3 regions of the Nostoc sp. DSM 114160 genome follow, and region 1 is predicted to be linked to each of the others. Evidence: riboswitches for the same ligand, from Rfam matches in the RefSeq annotation. Region 1 holds a riboswitch; each other region holds the start of a gene.
The links. A riboswitch is a leader RNA that binds a small molecule or an ion and turns the genes downstream of it on or off. The one in region 1 is predicted to bind cobalamin.
Positions count from the first base shown of each region.

Region 2: another riboswitch for cobalamin. It lies ahead of NSTCB13_RS03225 (energy-coupling factor ABC transporter permease); the one in region 1 lies ahead of cobG (precorrin-3B synthase).
Region 3: another riboswitch for cobalamin. It lies ahead of NSTCB13_RS03910 (DUF1636 domain-containing protein); the one in region 1 lies ahead of cobG (precorrin-3B synthase).

Region 1 is NZ_JBPFGO010000003.1:188,690-193,350, reverse strand. It holds gene NSTCB13_RS25990 (precorrin-2 C(20)-methyltransferase) at 1-632, opposite strand, end outside; gene NSTCB13_RS25985 (precorrin-8X methylmutase) at 635-1,261, opposite strand; gene cobG (precorrin-3B synthase) at 1,310-2,905, opposite strand; adenosylcobalamin-variant (AdoCbl-variant) riboswitch at 2,892-2,975, opposite strand; partial or broken gene NSTCB13_RS25975 (LLM class flavin-dependent oxidoreductase) at 3,317-4,661, opposite strand, start outside.
Region 2 is NZ_JBPFGO010000001.1:685,753-690,413, reverse strand. It holds partial or broken gene NSTCB13_RS03250 (chlorophyll a/b-binding protein) at 24-236, shown strand; gene NSTCB13_RS03245 (hypothetical protein) at 296-535, shown strand; gene NSTCB13_RS03240 (energy-coupling factor ABC transporter ATP-binding protein) at 714-1,544, opposite strand; gene cbiQ (cobalt ECF transporter T component CbiQ) at 1,519-2,331, opposite strand; gene NSTCB13_RS03230 (energy-coupling factor ABC transporter substrate-binding protein) at 2,328-2,630, opposite strand; gene NSTCB13_RS03225 (energy-coupling factor ABC transporter permease) at 2,617-3,393, opposite strand; cobalamin riboswitch at 3,420-3,559, opposite strand; partial or broken gene NSTCB13_RS03220 (transposase domain-containing protein) at 3,700-3,915, shown strand; gene NSTCB13_RS03215 (IS4 family transposase) at 4,447-4,661, opposite strand, start outside.
Region 3 is NZ_JBPFGO010000001.1:820,099-824,759, reverse strand. It holds gene NSTCB13_RS03915 (alpha-keto acid decarboxylase family protein) at 1-375, shown strand, start outside; cobalamin riboswitch at 861-1,035, shown strand; gene NSTCB13_RS03910 (DUF1636 domain-containing protein) at 1,058-1,474, shown strand; gene NSTCB13_RS03905 (cobalt-precorrin-6A reductase) at 1,477-2,214, shown strand; gene NSTCB13_RS03900 (PEP-CTERM sorting domain-containing protein) at 2,304-2,906, shown strand; gene NSTCB13_RS03895 (inositol monophosphatase family protein) at 3,643-4,512, shown strand; gene NSTCB13_RS03890 (GNAT family N-acetyltransferase) at 4,596-4,661, shown strand, end outside.

The DNA of each region.
Region 1 (4,661 bases):
GGGATGATGCGTTGCTGTGATGTTGATGCCCGCTCAATATATCTTGCCCGTGATGCTAGGCCTAATTTATGCAAGATATCTCGTACTTTGGTAAAGTGACGACCTAGTTTCATAATTGCGGCGGCGTCGGTCATCAGCAGATGTGTAGTCAGTTCTTCTGCTGGCAACGGGGCGGGTAAGACTGTGAGAATATCAGTATAGTATGTGAAAGGTACACCCAAGGCTACCGGACAAGCCATCAGCGAGGAAACTCCGGGGACAACTTCTGTTTCGTACTGGTCGCATAACCGCGTGAACACGTACATGAACGAACCATAGAAAAATGGATCGCCCTCGCATAATACTACAACATCTCGACCTGCTGCTAAATGGTCAGCGATTGGTTGAATTTCCTGGTCATAAATAGACTGGGCCTTTTCTGGTTCCAAAGCGCGGGGGAGGTGAAATAGTACTTCGATTTGATTGCCAGGAAGATACTGCGCCACGATCGCTCTAGCAATACTTTCTTTATCTGTGGCTGATTGATAGGCTACCACAGGAGCCGCACGTAATAGCCGCAGTGCTTTGATGGTCAATAGTTCGGGATCGCCTGGACCGATACCAATTCCATAAAGACGACCTTTGGGTTGCATATTCATTCTTCCTCCGTTGCCAGGGCGTTAACTGCTGCTGCCGCGATCGCACTTCCACCGCGCCGACCGTGTAAGGTTAAAAATGGTACATTTCTGCTATCTGCTGCCAGTGCGGCTTTTGATTCTGCTGCACCGACAAACCCCACTGGAAAGCCTAAGATAATTGCAGGTTTGGGCGCTCCTTCATCGAGCATTTCTAACAATCGGAACAGGGCTGTGGGCGCATTTCCAATTGCGATTACCGAGCCTTTTAGGTGCGATCGCCATAATTCAAGAGCTGCCGCCGACCTGGTAGTACCCATACGCTGGGCAAGTTCTGGTACTTCTGGCTCGTTGAGGGTACAGATAACTTGATTGTTTGCAGACAACCGCCGTCTGGTAACGCCATCGGCAACCATGCGGCAATCGCACAGTATTGGCGCTCCATTTGCCAGTGCTGCTCTTGCGGATTGTACTGCTGTTGGTGAATATCCCAAGTCAGTGACAATATCCGTCATCCCACAGGCATGAATTAGACGTACAGCAACTTTTGCTACATCGGGTGGCAACACATCTAAGTTCGCTTCTGACCGGATGATTGCAAAAGAATTACGGTAAATTTCGTTGGCATCTCGGATATAGTCGGGCATTCAATTTGGGATTTTAAATTTGGGATTAATATATAAAAATCAAAAGGCTTAGATTGCCGACTTCTCTAAAAAGTTGGGAATCTTTTTGTTCGCAATTGATTGAGGGATTATATTAAATAATTGCTGTAATTGTTCCAGTGCAAATCGATTAGCAAATTCTCCAAAGGACTCATTAGAATTTAAGCGTTGAATTTTATATACATATAGCATCCGCCCTATTAATGCAGGTAGTTCGGCAAAAGTTACATATTGATATAGTTCGCGTCCGAATTTCTGATTGCTGTCACCAACATAAACGTGATAGCCTTCCACAGTTCTATTTTCAGCCTCAATGGTGACGCCGAGGAGAGTAATATCACTTTTGCTGTGCTGGGCACAAGATTTTTCGCAGCCAGTGAAGTGGATATTAACTGGGTAATCGAGAGTAACGCGAGTTTTAAGATACTCTGCCAATGCCAACGCATGACTTTTAGTGTCAGTGGCAGAAGCAGCGCAACCTTTTTTTCCCGAACAGGCAACTAATCCACCCTTGATGTTGTTTGCAGAGGAATCTAATTCTAATAAAGCAATTTCACTTTGGACATCAGCAACCCATTGCTGAGGAATATCTGTAAGGAGCAAATTTTGCCAAGGGGTTAGCCTAAGAGTTCCACTACCGTATTTTGCCGCTAAATCTGCTAAACCCCGCATCTGTCTACTTTCCAATCGACCAAGGGGCAAGACGACACCAATGTAAAATAAGCCTTGCTGACGTTGGGGATGAATGCCAATATGCTGATATTTCTCCCCCTTCCCTTGTAGGGAAGGGGGTTGGGGGGTTAGGTCTTTTCTGATTTCAGTGTACAAAAGAGAAAAAGGTAAACGCTGCTCAACTTCTTGGAGATAATTTTCACAACCCAAAGTATTCAATAACTCTCTCAAACGTGGCCGGCGCTTACTCGTAGTATGACTATAAGCTAGATAGACATCTGCCAAAGCTGCTAAGACGGGCAAACATTTTTCTGGTGGTAGTAAAATTCCTGTATCGCTGGGGGGTTGACCCTTCTCACCAACACTGAGAGAGAGCCGAAAATAAACATTATCGTTAAGTAAGACAGCTGCAAAGGCGATATCATTCAAGCGATCGCCCACCTGAATTATCCCACCACCATCAAAGCAAACGCTAAATTTGGCCGACAGTCTCGAAAGCGCCGGATGTGCAGCAATATAATCATCCCAACCTTGAACAAAAGGGCGAGTATCGATTAATTCCTGGGGGTCGATACCAGCAGTTGGACTGGTCATAATATTGCGGATTTGGTCTACAACAGTATTGTCAGAACCCAATCCCATATTTTGGAGGTATTTCAGAACCTCAGCATTTATCCCCGTGCGGATTTCACGGACTTGCAGGTTAGCTCGATTAGTCACATCTAGATAGCCGCCACCGTACTGTTCTGCTATATCTGCGATCGCACGGCACTGCTGACTAGTAATAATTCCACCTGGTATTCTAACGCGAGATAATATCCCATCTGCGGCAGGAGTAGCATAAAACAAGCCGGGACAAGTGGCAAATCCAGAAACCAATTTTAGAACTCCTTCCCCGTGCAACGCAGGGAGTAGACGGTGAGTGTGTCTTGAGGACATCCTGAGAGTTGGCATTCTGACTTGGGTCATCCCATCACAGCTGCGGCACAGTCCCGGAATTTCACCGGAGTTTCCCAACTCTCAGCTTTAGTAATTTAGACTTTGTTGAGGTTATAGATATCAACCAGACATCATCCAGATAATCATTTTACATTACTATGGCGATAAATTTTAACTGAGCTTATCCACTACCGATCGCAAGATATAGTTCTTGAAGCTAATCTATAAATTGAATTTAGTCATGGCTCAGGCAGGAATGCTTGCAATACGGTTCGGTTAAAGGGGAAAGGGGAAAGGGGAATAAAAAACCTTTAACCGCAAACCCATTTCCCTTTTCCCCAAAGCTAATTCTGAGTTCAAAATGCTTATCCTAACTGTATTGGGAATGCTTGAGCCTTTTTGCTGAAAAACTTGCTTTAGAAAAAGTTAGGCGATCGCCGCTTCACGAGTAGCAACTTTGCTAAACTGATTTACTGGACGAGGTAAACCAAGATTTTCGCGCAGGGTTCGTGCTTCATACTCTGTACGGAACAGACCGCGACGTTGCAATTCAGGAATTACCAAGTCTACAAACTCATCCAATCCTCCCGGCAACCAGGGCGGCATAATATTAAAGCCATCTGCCCCGCCATTGACAAACCAATCTTCTAGCTGATCGGCAATTTGTTCTGGTGTGCCTAGAATCTGACGATGCCCACGCGCTCCAGCTATCGACAAATACAGTTGTCGAATCGTGAAATTTTCTCTCTTAGCTAGGTCAATCAGAAGTTGCTGACGGCTTTTACCCCCGTTAGTCTCTGGTAGCTCTGGCAACGGCCCGTCCAATGGATAGCCGGATAGGTCAAATCCACCGATCATTGAGCCAAGCAAATTTAAGCCGACCACCGGATCGATCAACTCCTGAATTCGATCGAATTTGTCCTTAGCTTCTTGCTCAGTTTTGCCGATAACTGGGAATACACCTGGCATAATCTTAAGATGCTCAGGTGAGCGCCCGTATTCAGCCAGTCTCCCCTTCACATCTTGATAAAAAGCCTGAGCTTCTGCCAAGGGTCTGCTGGGCAGTGAAAATTACCTCCGCCGTTTGTGCAGCCAGATTCTTACCATCCTCGGAAGACCCAGCTTGAATAATCACCGGATAACCCTGGATAGGACGCGCCACATTTAGGGGACCGCGTACTGAAAAATGTTCGCCTTTGTGGTTGGGAACGTGCAGTTTATTTGGATCGAAGTAAATACCCGATTCCTTATCATGTAAGAAGGCGTCGTCCTCCCAACTATCCCAGAGTTTCGTGACTACATCCACAAACTCTTTCGCACGCTGATAACGTAGGGTATGTTCCATGTGCTTTTCCCGATTGAAGTTCAGCGCTTCAGCTTCAGTAGCAGAAGTTACAAGATTCCAACCTGCACGGCCACCGCTAAGATAATCTAATGATGCAAACTTGCGGGCGAGGTGATAAGGCTCGTTGTATGTAGTCGATACTGTCGCTGTCAAACCAATGTTTTCCGTTACTACAGATAAAGCCGACAACAGGGTGAGAGGTTCAAAGTGGACGAGTTTGCCATTTCGGCTCAAAAGGTCGGCGCTTTGATTGCGGTCGCGCACAGCCACACCGTCGGCAAAGAAAATCATGTCAAATTTGCCGCGTTCTGCCGTCTGTGCCAGCTTTTTATAATGCTGAAAGTTCAAACCAGCATTAGCTTGCGCTTCGGGGTGTCGCCATGATGCTACGTGATGACCAGTACTGGGCAAGAATGCGCCTAGTCT
Region 2 (4,661 bases), on a different contig from region 1:
ATAAACCAGCAAAGGAAAAAAACATGACTAGCAAAGGCTTCACCATCAACGAACTCGGTTAACTCAACAACTTTGCAGTTGAACCAAAAGTTTATGTAGACCAAACTCCAAGAGTTGGCTTTACCGAGTATGCTGAAAAACTCAATGGTCGTCTGGCAATGATTGGCTTCGTCTCACTTATCGCTGTGGAAGTAATCACCGGACACGGCCTGATTGGATGGCTGACAAGCTTGTAAATAATTTCGACTATTCAAAAATTACATTCAATCAACCCATAGAAAATTAAAGGAGAGTTATGAGAACTGATTTTGATTTCCCTAAACAAGATTTGATTGGCCCCGTTGTTTTCCGACCTGATTTCACCAACTTTGAGAAAATCAATCTTAACCAAGCTTGGTCATTGTTTTTCACCGCAGGTCAAGATGACAAAGCACTTGGACAAGAAATTGAATTAGGCAAGTTTTTTACTAACCTTTTAATTGCTGTAGGAGTAACAGGAATCCTTTGGGGAACTTTCTTCAGCAATTTGGGATAAGCAATTGTATAAGCGTGTTCAATCGAATAAATTCGCTTGAAGTCTTGGTAAACAAAACCAAGACTTCTTTTAAATATATAGTGATGTCTGAGTTTGAGGCTTGTTTCTGCTTCAAAAAGATTTAAGTCCTGATAGAAGCATTGTCTTTCATTATTGAAATTTTCTAACTGTAAAATTATTAAAAATTGCGAAATAATTCTACTATTCGTTGTTGCACTCGTTCTCTAACTACTCCTGACTCAGCAGATAACCCATTAAATAACATCTCATATATCAATGGTATGCCCAACTCTAACTCTTCTAAAAGTGTACGCTGGCTAAATATATCTTGGGGTTTGCCTTCTAAAATCAGTCGCCCTTTATCCATAACAAAAATCCAATCCGCCCACCGATAGACTAAATCTAAATCATGAGTTGCCATTATTAAAGTAGTGCCATCTTGATGAATTTTTTTCAGAGTTGCTATCAAATTACGAGTATGTTTGACATCTAAATAGGCAGTAGGCTCATCCAGCACTAATAGTTCTGGTTGTAGTACCATCACATCTGCAATAGAAACTCGCTTTTTTTGTCCCAAACTCAGATGATGTACTGGTCTTTGGGCTAAAATAGTTAGTCCAAATTCAACTAATGTTTGCTCTACTCGCTGTTGAATTTCCGATACTGGTAAACCCAAATTACACAAACCGTAAGATATATCTTCTTCAACAGTAGAAGCTACTAATTGTTGTTCTGGATCTTGAAATACTAACCCGACATTTTGCCTTAATTTAGCCAGATAATTCCGATTATAACTTAACGGTTCACCACGCCACCGAACAATTCCAGAATCAGGTTTATATAGACCATTAGCTAGTAAAAATAATGTTGTTTTACCACAACCATTCTGACCAATTAACGCACATCTTTTACCTAATGGAATGTTCAATGTTACACCATTCAAAGCTGATTGTTGTGCGCCAGGATAAGTATAATATACCTGCTCAAATTGAAGTAAATATTCCTGCATTCCGCCAAAAGTCCAATCCTATTAATACTACACAGCCGAAAATCGCTTCGATAATATACCGTAATTGAGGACGATAGCGACTCTGATGCCAAACTCGAAATTCACCAACAAAACCTCGTGCTTCCAGTCCCAGAGAGAACTGACTATATCGTTCTAAGGTTCGCTGTAATAGTTGTCCGATTAGTAGTGCTAAACTTTTCATTCCACTACGCCAAGTTCGGTAGCCACCACGGGAATTTTGTGCTGTCCATAATTCATTGGCTGTGTTCAGCAGGATGAAAATAAACCGATACATTAGCAATAATAAATCGGTTAACAGCACTGGGAATCGTAAGTAACGCAGAGTTTGTAATATCTCTATGAAAGGGACGGTCAACATGAGAAAATATAAGCAAGAAACAGAGGCTAATGCTCTGGTTAAAAGTCCCAATGCTTGGATACTGCCACTATGGCTGATATAAATATAGAAGTGTCCGAGAGTCAATCCATACCACGAATCTAATTTGACGCTTTGTAAATCAGGAATGGCAACTCCATTTACCATCAGGGCTGGTAAACTCGTCAAACAAAAAACTATGGTGAACGTTAACAACCGAAAATAAACTCCAGCCGGAATTCTTGCATAAATTACTGTCCAAATACTCATCCAAACTATGATTAAAATTTGTACTAGCGGATGGCTGGCAAGGGAAATAGCAAGAGTAGTAAATGCAAAAATTAGTTTATGTTCTGGTGGCAATCTCCGGAGTCTATTGGTATAAGCTAAAGTGTCTATTTGCAGGCTCATTCTTCACGTTTTTGTTGTTGGGAACGTCCTTTATACAACCCAATTGCATAACCGACTACTCCAGCACCTAAAGCTGCTTGTGAAGCAAATAATAAACTTTCTATTTCCCCACTAGCTGGTTCAAAAAATGATTTAAACCAGGGTTTATATCCAGGTTGGATTTCAGTAATTGCTTTTTCGGCTTTGTCATCGGAACCTGTAAATTCGCCACCACGGACAAATATTAACGGTACAACTGCTAAAGCTAATACAGCTACTACCAACAGCCAGTTACTCAACCCTTTTTTAGACTGATTCATTTCTTTGGGGTTCCCGTTTGATTAATTTCAGCAATTCCAACTCTTGAGGATTATAAGATTGCAGCCAGTTCCACACCAATACAGTTAGCAACCCTTCACTAATTGCTAAAGGGACTTGAGTTATGGCAAAAATCCCGGCGAACTTGGTAAATGAAGCGAGAAACCCACCAATAGGTGCAGGAAAAGCTAAGGCGAGTTGGATAGAAGTGATAACGTAAGTGAGTAAATCTGCGATCGCAGCCGCTAGAAATATGGCAATTTTTTGTTTACCACCCAACTTGATTGTCAGATTATATATCCAGTAAGCGGCAAATGGCCCGGCGATCGCCATCGAAAAAGCATTTGCACCTAGCGTAGTCAAGCCGCCATGCGCTAGTAACAAAGCTTGAAACAACAATACTAAACTACCCAAAACCGTCATAGTGAGGGGGCCAAACAGCACCGCACCTAACCCCGTCCCTGTAGGATGAGAACAGCTACCCGTGACGGAAGGGATTTTTAATGCTGACAGCACGAAAGTGAAAGCACCGGCCAGGCCTAGTAGCAGTTTTAGCTGTGGGTTAGCTTGGGTAATGCGAGTCAGACTACGCAATCCTAATAAAAAAAATGGTAATGCCACAATCCACCAAAAAATCGCCCACTGCACTGGTAAAAAACCTTCCATAATGTGCATGGCGTAGGCGGGCTTGGGTAAACCAACTACTAGATAAAAACTAATAACTCCCATCAGGCTTAGACTGACTAACGCCTGTTTTCTTTTCATAACCTGTACCTCGCAGATTTATGTAAACGAATTGATTCTAACCGGCGGGCATCCTGACTCACCTATTTTAGGTTCACAGTTGCGGGACAGTGCTGGATTTTCACCAGACTTTCCCCCTTGCGTCCGATGGCTGCTCCCCATCAGAACCGATTGGAGTAACTATATCACTATTACCAATTTTGAACAGCGATTTTTTCTTAATACAGCTGCCGCAATACGGTTCAGTTAAGGCTCAAACAGTTGTAAATTAGGTATTGTTTCCAAAAATGGAAATCAAGTACGGTGTATCTGAAAGTATTCTCATTAATGTATTACAAGATACAAAATACTGAGATATTCAAAGCAATAGAGATGGCTATTCCAGCAACTTCATCGAAGAAGCGATGCCTTCGGCAAGCCGCTAAGAGCGTCTACGCTAAAACTAAGGTCGAAGAGGAACGTCATCGCTCGTTACCAGCACAACTGGTAGTTTGCCTGATAATAGCAATAAGCCTGTGGTCGAGAGATTCAATGCGGGATGTACCTATTTTCAGGAGTGTCAGCTAAATGTAAAGATAAATATTTCTGAATAGTATTAATAATCAAACTATAGTAAATCTTAATCTTATATCATGTCTGGCTAATCACTTATGATTACCGGATCTGTGCAAAAATACCAAAAGTTTCTTTCCCCCTGCTCCCAGCAAGAACTGCCCTCTAAATGATAAGTCTTCAACCGGATATGATATTAAACGACCTTTCAGGGCTTCAATTCCAACTTTCATGACTATCACGCTGTTGAATGAGCATAGTCATTTGATAGTCAAAAGAGGCTTATAGAGCAATTCAGCTCCTTAGTACTACAAATGCCTAGAAGCTGAAACGCTTATATTATTTTACTTTTAAAATGGCTCAGGTCGGAGTTGAACCAACGACCCCAGGCTTATGAGTCCCTATGGAAAGCCAACTATATAAGGAGCTTCAGCTCCAGATATCTTATTTCATAGTCAGGTAATAGACACCCCCCATAGTTAATAATCGAATGGCACTAAGAAAAGCGGAAACGCTTATCAATTAAGCAGTTTGCAATTGTTTGCGTAATTCATGCCGGGGTTTGGTCATTAAGGGGTAGGCTTTGGGGCGACGTTTACGGACTCGTGGTTGATTTCTAGCTGGGCGGTCAGGAACAGCCTTGTGAGCAATAACTTTGAGTAAAGTGCGATAAATTTGGTGCCGTTTTTGAGAAGTTGCTGCTATAAGAGAGGGAATAAAGTTAATTAAATGGTGGC
Region 3 (4,661 bases), on a different contig from region 1:
GGTATCGCTGCATCACAACGTCGCTCTATCCTACTAGTTGGTGACGGGTCTTTCCAAATGACTGCACAAGAACTTTCAACCATCTTACGCTATAATCTAAAACCGATTATTTTTTTACTCAACAATGATGGATATACTATAGAGCGTGATATTCACGGTGAACGTATGCCCTATAACGACATTCAACCTTGGAATTATCATCAGCTTCCTGAAGTTTTCGCTGGCAATGCCTGGGCAATTAAAGTTAGTACCGAATCCCAGTTAGACAAAGCATTACAAACAGCTCAACAAAACCATGACCAACTTGCTTTTATTGAGGTTGTCATGGATAAAATGGACAGCCCAGAGGTTCTGTTGAAAATGTTACAACAATAAAGCAACATACTGCCTCATCAACTTACATCTAGTTCTCTACCTTGGCTTGATTTATTAGGTACAGAATACGGCGATGCTTTGTGTTGTTCGCTCAAAATTGTAGATGTCCACCCCTTAAGTTCTAACTGATACAGTTAAAGTAACGTGAGTTCGACAAGCCCTTTTTTGACCTCTCCCCCAACCCCTCTCCGAGACGGAGAGGGGAGCCAAAACCCTAATCTTTCGTAGCTCCTCCCTTTGCCTGTGGGAGAGGGAGGTTGTCCGGGAGAAGTTCATCGAACTCCTAAGAAACAAGGCAGGAGGCAGGAGGCAGAAGTTAGAGGGGAAGAGGATTTGACTTGTTTCTTTCGCCCTTCCCGCAGGTGCGCCTCCGTTGGAGACTCACGTTAAAGTAGTCAAGATGCACAGTATTTTATCTAGTTGTCGTCCAGTTTGAGCGTGAGCGCAAAGTTTGCTGTTTCGTATTCTCCGATAACCCTAGTGTATGATCGATAAGGTTATTCGGTTCTGGTGGGAGTCAGCCACCAGAGGTAACGGGGAAAGTTCGGTGCAAATCCGGCACTGTCCCCCCGCAACTGTGAACTAATTTGAGATTCAGGAACTAAATCGAAAATCTCAAATTGAGTGAGTCAGGATGCCCGCCGAAATAGATTTATTAGTTTCACATATCTGCGAGGTACAGATGACTACGACTGTAAATATTTCCCCAACCAGTCCAATGGAAGTTGCTGAACATACTTTATTTGTTTGCAAAACCTGTGCCAGTGTTTGGCAAAATGGAAAACGCTTAGGTGAAAGTGGTGGTGAAAAACTTTTACACCAACTTCAGCAGCTGGCACAAGATTGGGAGTTACGAGATCGATTCCCGATTCAGGAAGTTGAATGCATGAGTGCTTGTAATCGTTCTTGTGTAGTTGCCTTTAGTGCCAAAGGCAAATTAACATATTTATTTGGTGATTTAGCCGTTGATGGGAGTGCGTCTGCGGTATTGGAATGTGCTAGTCAATACTATGCTAAAGCAGATGGTTTGCTGCCTTGGTCAGAACGTCCAGAAGCGATGAAAAAGGGGATTTTAGCAAAAATTCCACCTTTATCTTAATGATGCGCGTTTTGATTCTGGGTGGGACGGGTGATGCAGCAGAATTAGCTGCCAAAGTTACGACTATCCAAGGGTTAGAAGTAATCACCTCTCTAGCTGGCCGCACCCGCGAACCGTCAGTACCGCTGGGCGATTTACGGGTTGGAGGCTTCGGCGGTGTGGCTGGATTGGCTAGCTATCTGCGAGTCATGCAAATCGACTTATTAATTGATGCAACCCATCCTTTTGCTAGTCAGATTTCCTGCAATGCGGCAGATGCAGCAACGGAAGTTGGAGTCCCCCGTTTGATGTTAATCCGTCCGCCTTGGGAAAAAGAAAGTGGCGATCGCTGGATTGAAGTTGACAGCGTTGCAGCCGCAGCAACCGCGCTGCAAAATCAGTCAGAGCGAGTGTTTTTGACAGTTGGTAAACAGGAACTCGCCGCTTTTGCTCATTTGGAGAAAATTTGGTTTTTGATGCGGATGATTGACCCTCCTAGCGATGATGCTTTAGTACCGCCGGGGATCGTATTGTGCGATCGCGGCCCTTTTACTCTCAATAATGAAAGACAAATTCTGATTCAGAATAACATTGATACCATCGTCAGCAAAAATAGCGGTGGCGATGCCACAAAGCCCAAGATAATTGCAGCGCGAGAACTCGGCGTAAAGGTTGTGATGGTAAATCGTCCAGCGATCCCGCCAGGGGAGCAGGTTAGTAATGTTGATGCTGCTTTGGCGTGGTTATGCAATCGCTGCTAAGGAAATAGCCAAGATTGATAATACTATCTTTCCTTCCGTATAATACACGGGAGCCTTCTACAAGATCCGCGATCGCAGTAACGACTTCCATGAAAAATCTAACTCTATCTGCCATAGCCCTCGTCACCACATCTGGATTAGTTTTCGGGACAATGCCATCTGCTTCTGCTTTAAGTTGGAGTTGGAATTATTCTGGTACTGGCATAGAGGCGAATGGTACTTTCACCACTAATGACACCCCTAATGATTTGGGTTTTTACTTAATTACTGGAATTACTGGTACGCGAAATGGTGAAACAATTACTGGTTTGCAACCCGCTGGGACTCCGATCCCAGGAAACGAACCTTTTAATGTTGATAATTTAATTAGTCTTAATACTCAGCAGTTAACAGGTGATGGTTTTGGGTATTCCACTTCGGGAGGAAACTATTCTAGTCCATTTTTTGCGAGTTTTTTGCCGACACCAGGTTATTTAGAGGTATTTTCTGCGCCGCCAATCATACCAGGTTTTGAAAATTTAGGATTAGAAGATAGTGAGTTACCTATTAGTTTTTCTGCAACTATAGTCACTGTTCCTGAACCTACTTCTATCCTGAGCTTACTCATTCTTGGTACTCTTGGCACATTTTCAGTACTCAAAGGCCACAATCTATCCAAATTTACTCAGAAGAAACTCGAAAAAGTTTCCTAAAACCATCAATAACAATTCAAAATTGTACCCTTATAGGGATCTTGCTACGCGTTTATGTGGCGGCCAAGATGCCATTGGTGTCAACTTAAGTTAAAAAGCCTTTTCAAATCTCGTTTCCAGCCTAGAGGCTGGAAATGTTGCTCTTGGCGGCTCTGCCGCCAGCAAGGGAGGCGGAGCCTCCTTGACGGCATTCCCAGTCGGAGACTGGGAACGAGACAATATCTAAAAGCTGGTTATAGGCTGACTTTCACGTTAAGTTGACACCAATGGCAAGATGCTCACCCCACAATATTGGATAATTTATTTCTTGGAGTTCCCTTAACAATGCAAGCCACCGCATTAACAATGTAAGCCACCGCATTAACAATGCAAGCCACCGCATTAACAAGGCCGCCGATCCATTAACAATGCAAGCCGATGCATTAACAAGGCCGCCGATCCATTAACAATGCAAGCCGATGCATTAACAATGCAGCTGCCGCATTAGCATTGTAGGGTATGGTCAAATTTAATTCGCGATTAATTAATGAAATACTGTACTAAGTGTTGACGTTCGGTCTTAGACTCTTAAATTTACTAGAAAACTTGCGATTTTTCTATGGTTCATTGAAACATACAGATTAAAGTAATATAGCAACGGTGGTATCATTGCATCCAAATGATACCGTAATTTTGTCTAGATATAGAATTCTATCGCCTGCTGACGATAGACTATTTCTAAAAGGAGTTTGCTGCAATGTCCACAACACCAACTACTCGATTAATTTTAGAGACTTTACTTCCCCATCTGAAAGTAGCAGCAGCCTATGCCCATTTTCTACAACCAAAAATTGCTGCACTTCCTGCCAAAGAACAAGCAAACAACTTTTTTAGTGCCGCCCTTACTGATGCAGATGTGGCTATTCAAAATCTAGTAGAAGTAGTATTACTAGGAACTTTTCCAGATATTCGCTTTTATGGTGAAGAATATGAAAGTTCTAATAATACCAAATATTTTCGCGCTATCGAACTCGGTTCAGAAGGTGATTACTTAGTAACACTTGACCCGATTGATGGTACGAAGTTTTATATGGATGGACATTCTAATTACCAAATTATTCTCAGTATTCTAAATGCGGATGACTTTGAAGCAGTAATTGCCATTTCTCCTGCCCAAAACGTTTATTTTTACGCCCTTCGAGGTGAAGGTGCTTTTAAAGGCACGCTAGACATGAACTTAGAAGCCTGTGCCCCATTAGATATAACATCCGCCAAACCTTCTATTTTATTGGGATGGGGAATGAATTCCATCGCACATTTATTAAAAGATCGATATAAAGTAATCGATATAGCGAATGATTACTCTAGTGATATTCAAATTCCCAATCTCAATGGTATTCTCAGTGGCGATTTGAGTGGAGCAGCGATTAAATCGGGCAAATTTCTTGATAGTGCTGCACTCGCTTTTATTGCAAAAGAGGCTGGCTGGATTGTAACTACTCTGGACGGTTCGACTTTACCGCCACTGCATACTTGTCAAAATTATAGTATGCCTGGATTGATTGTAGCTGCCTCAAAATCTGTTTATCAAGACCTGCTGTCAGCGCTGCAAAGCGTAGCTGTTTGAGGGTTAATCAATATCGGGTACTGTTACATTCACAGATTGATGTTGAAGGTAAGCTAGTCGAAGGTATTCGGTCTAGATCGCAAATGAAAATGTACTCTCAACGACTCTGTTTAGAACCACTAGAACCATATCATGCCGAACTGCTTTTT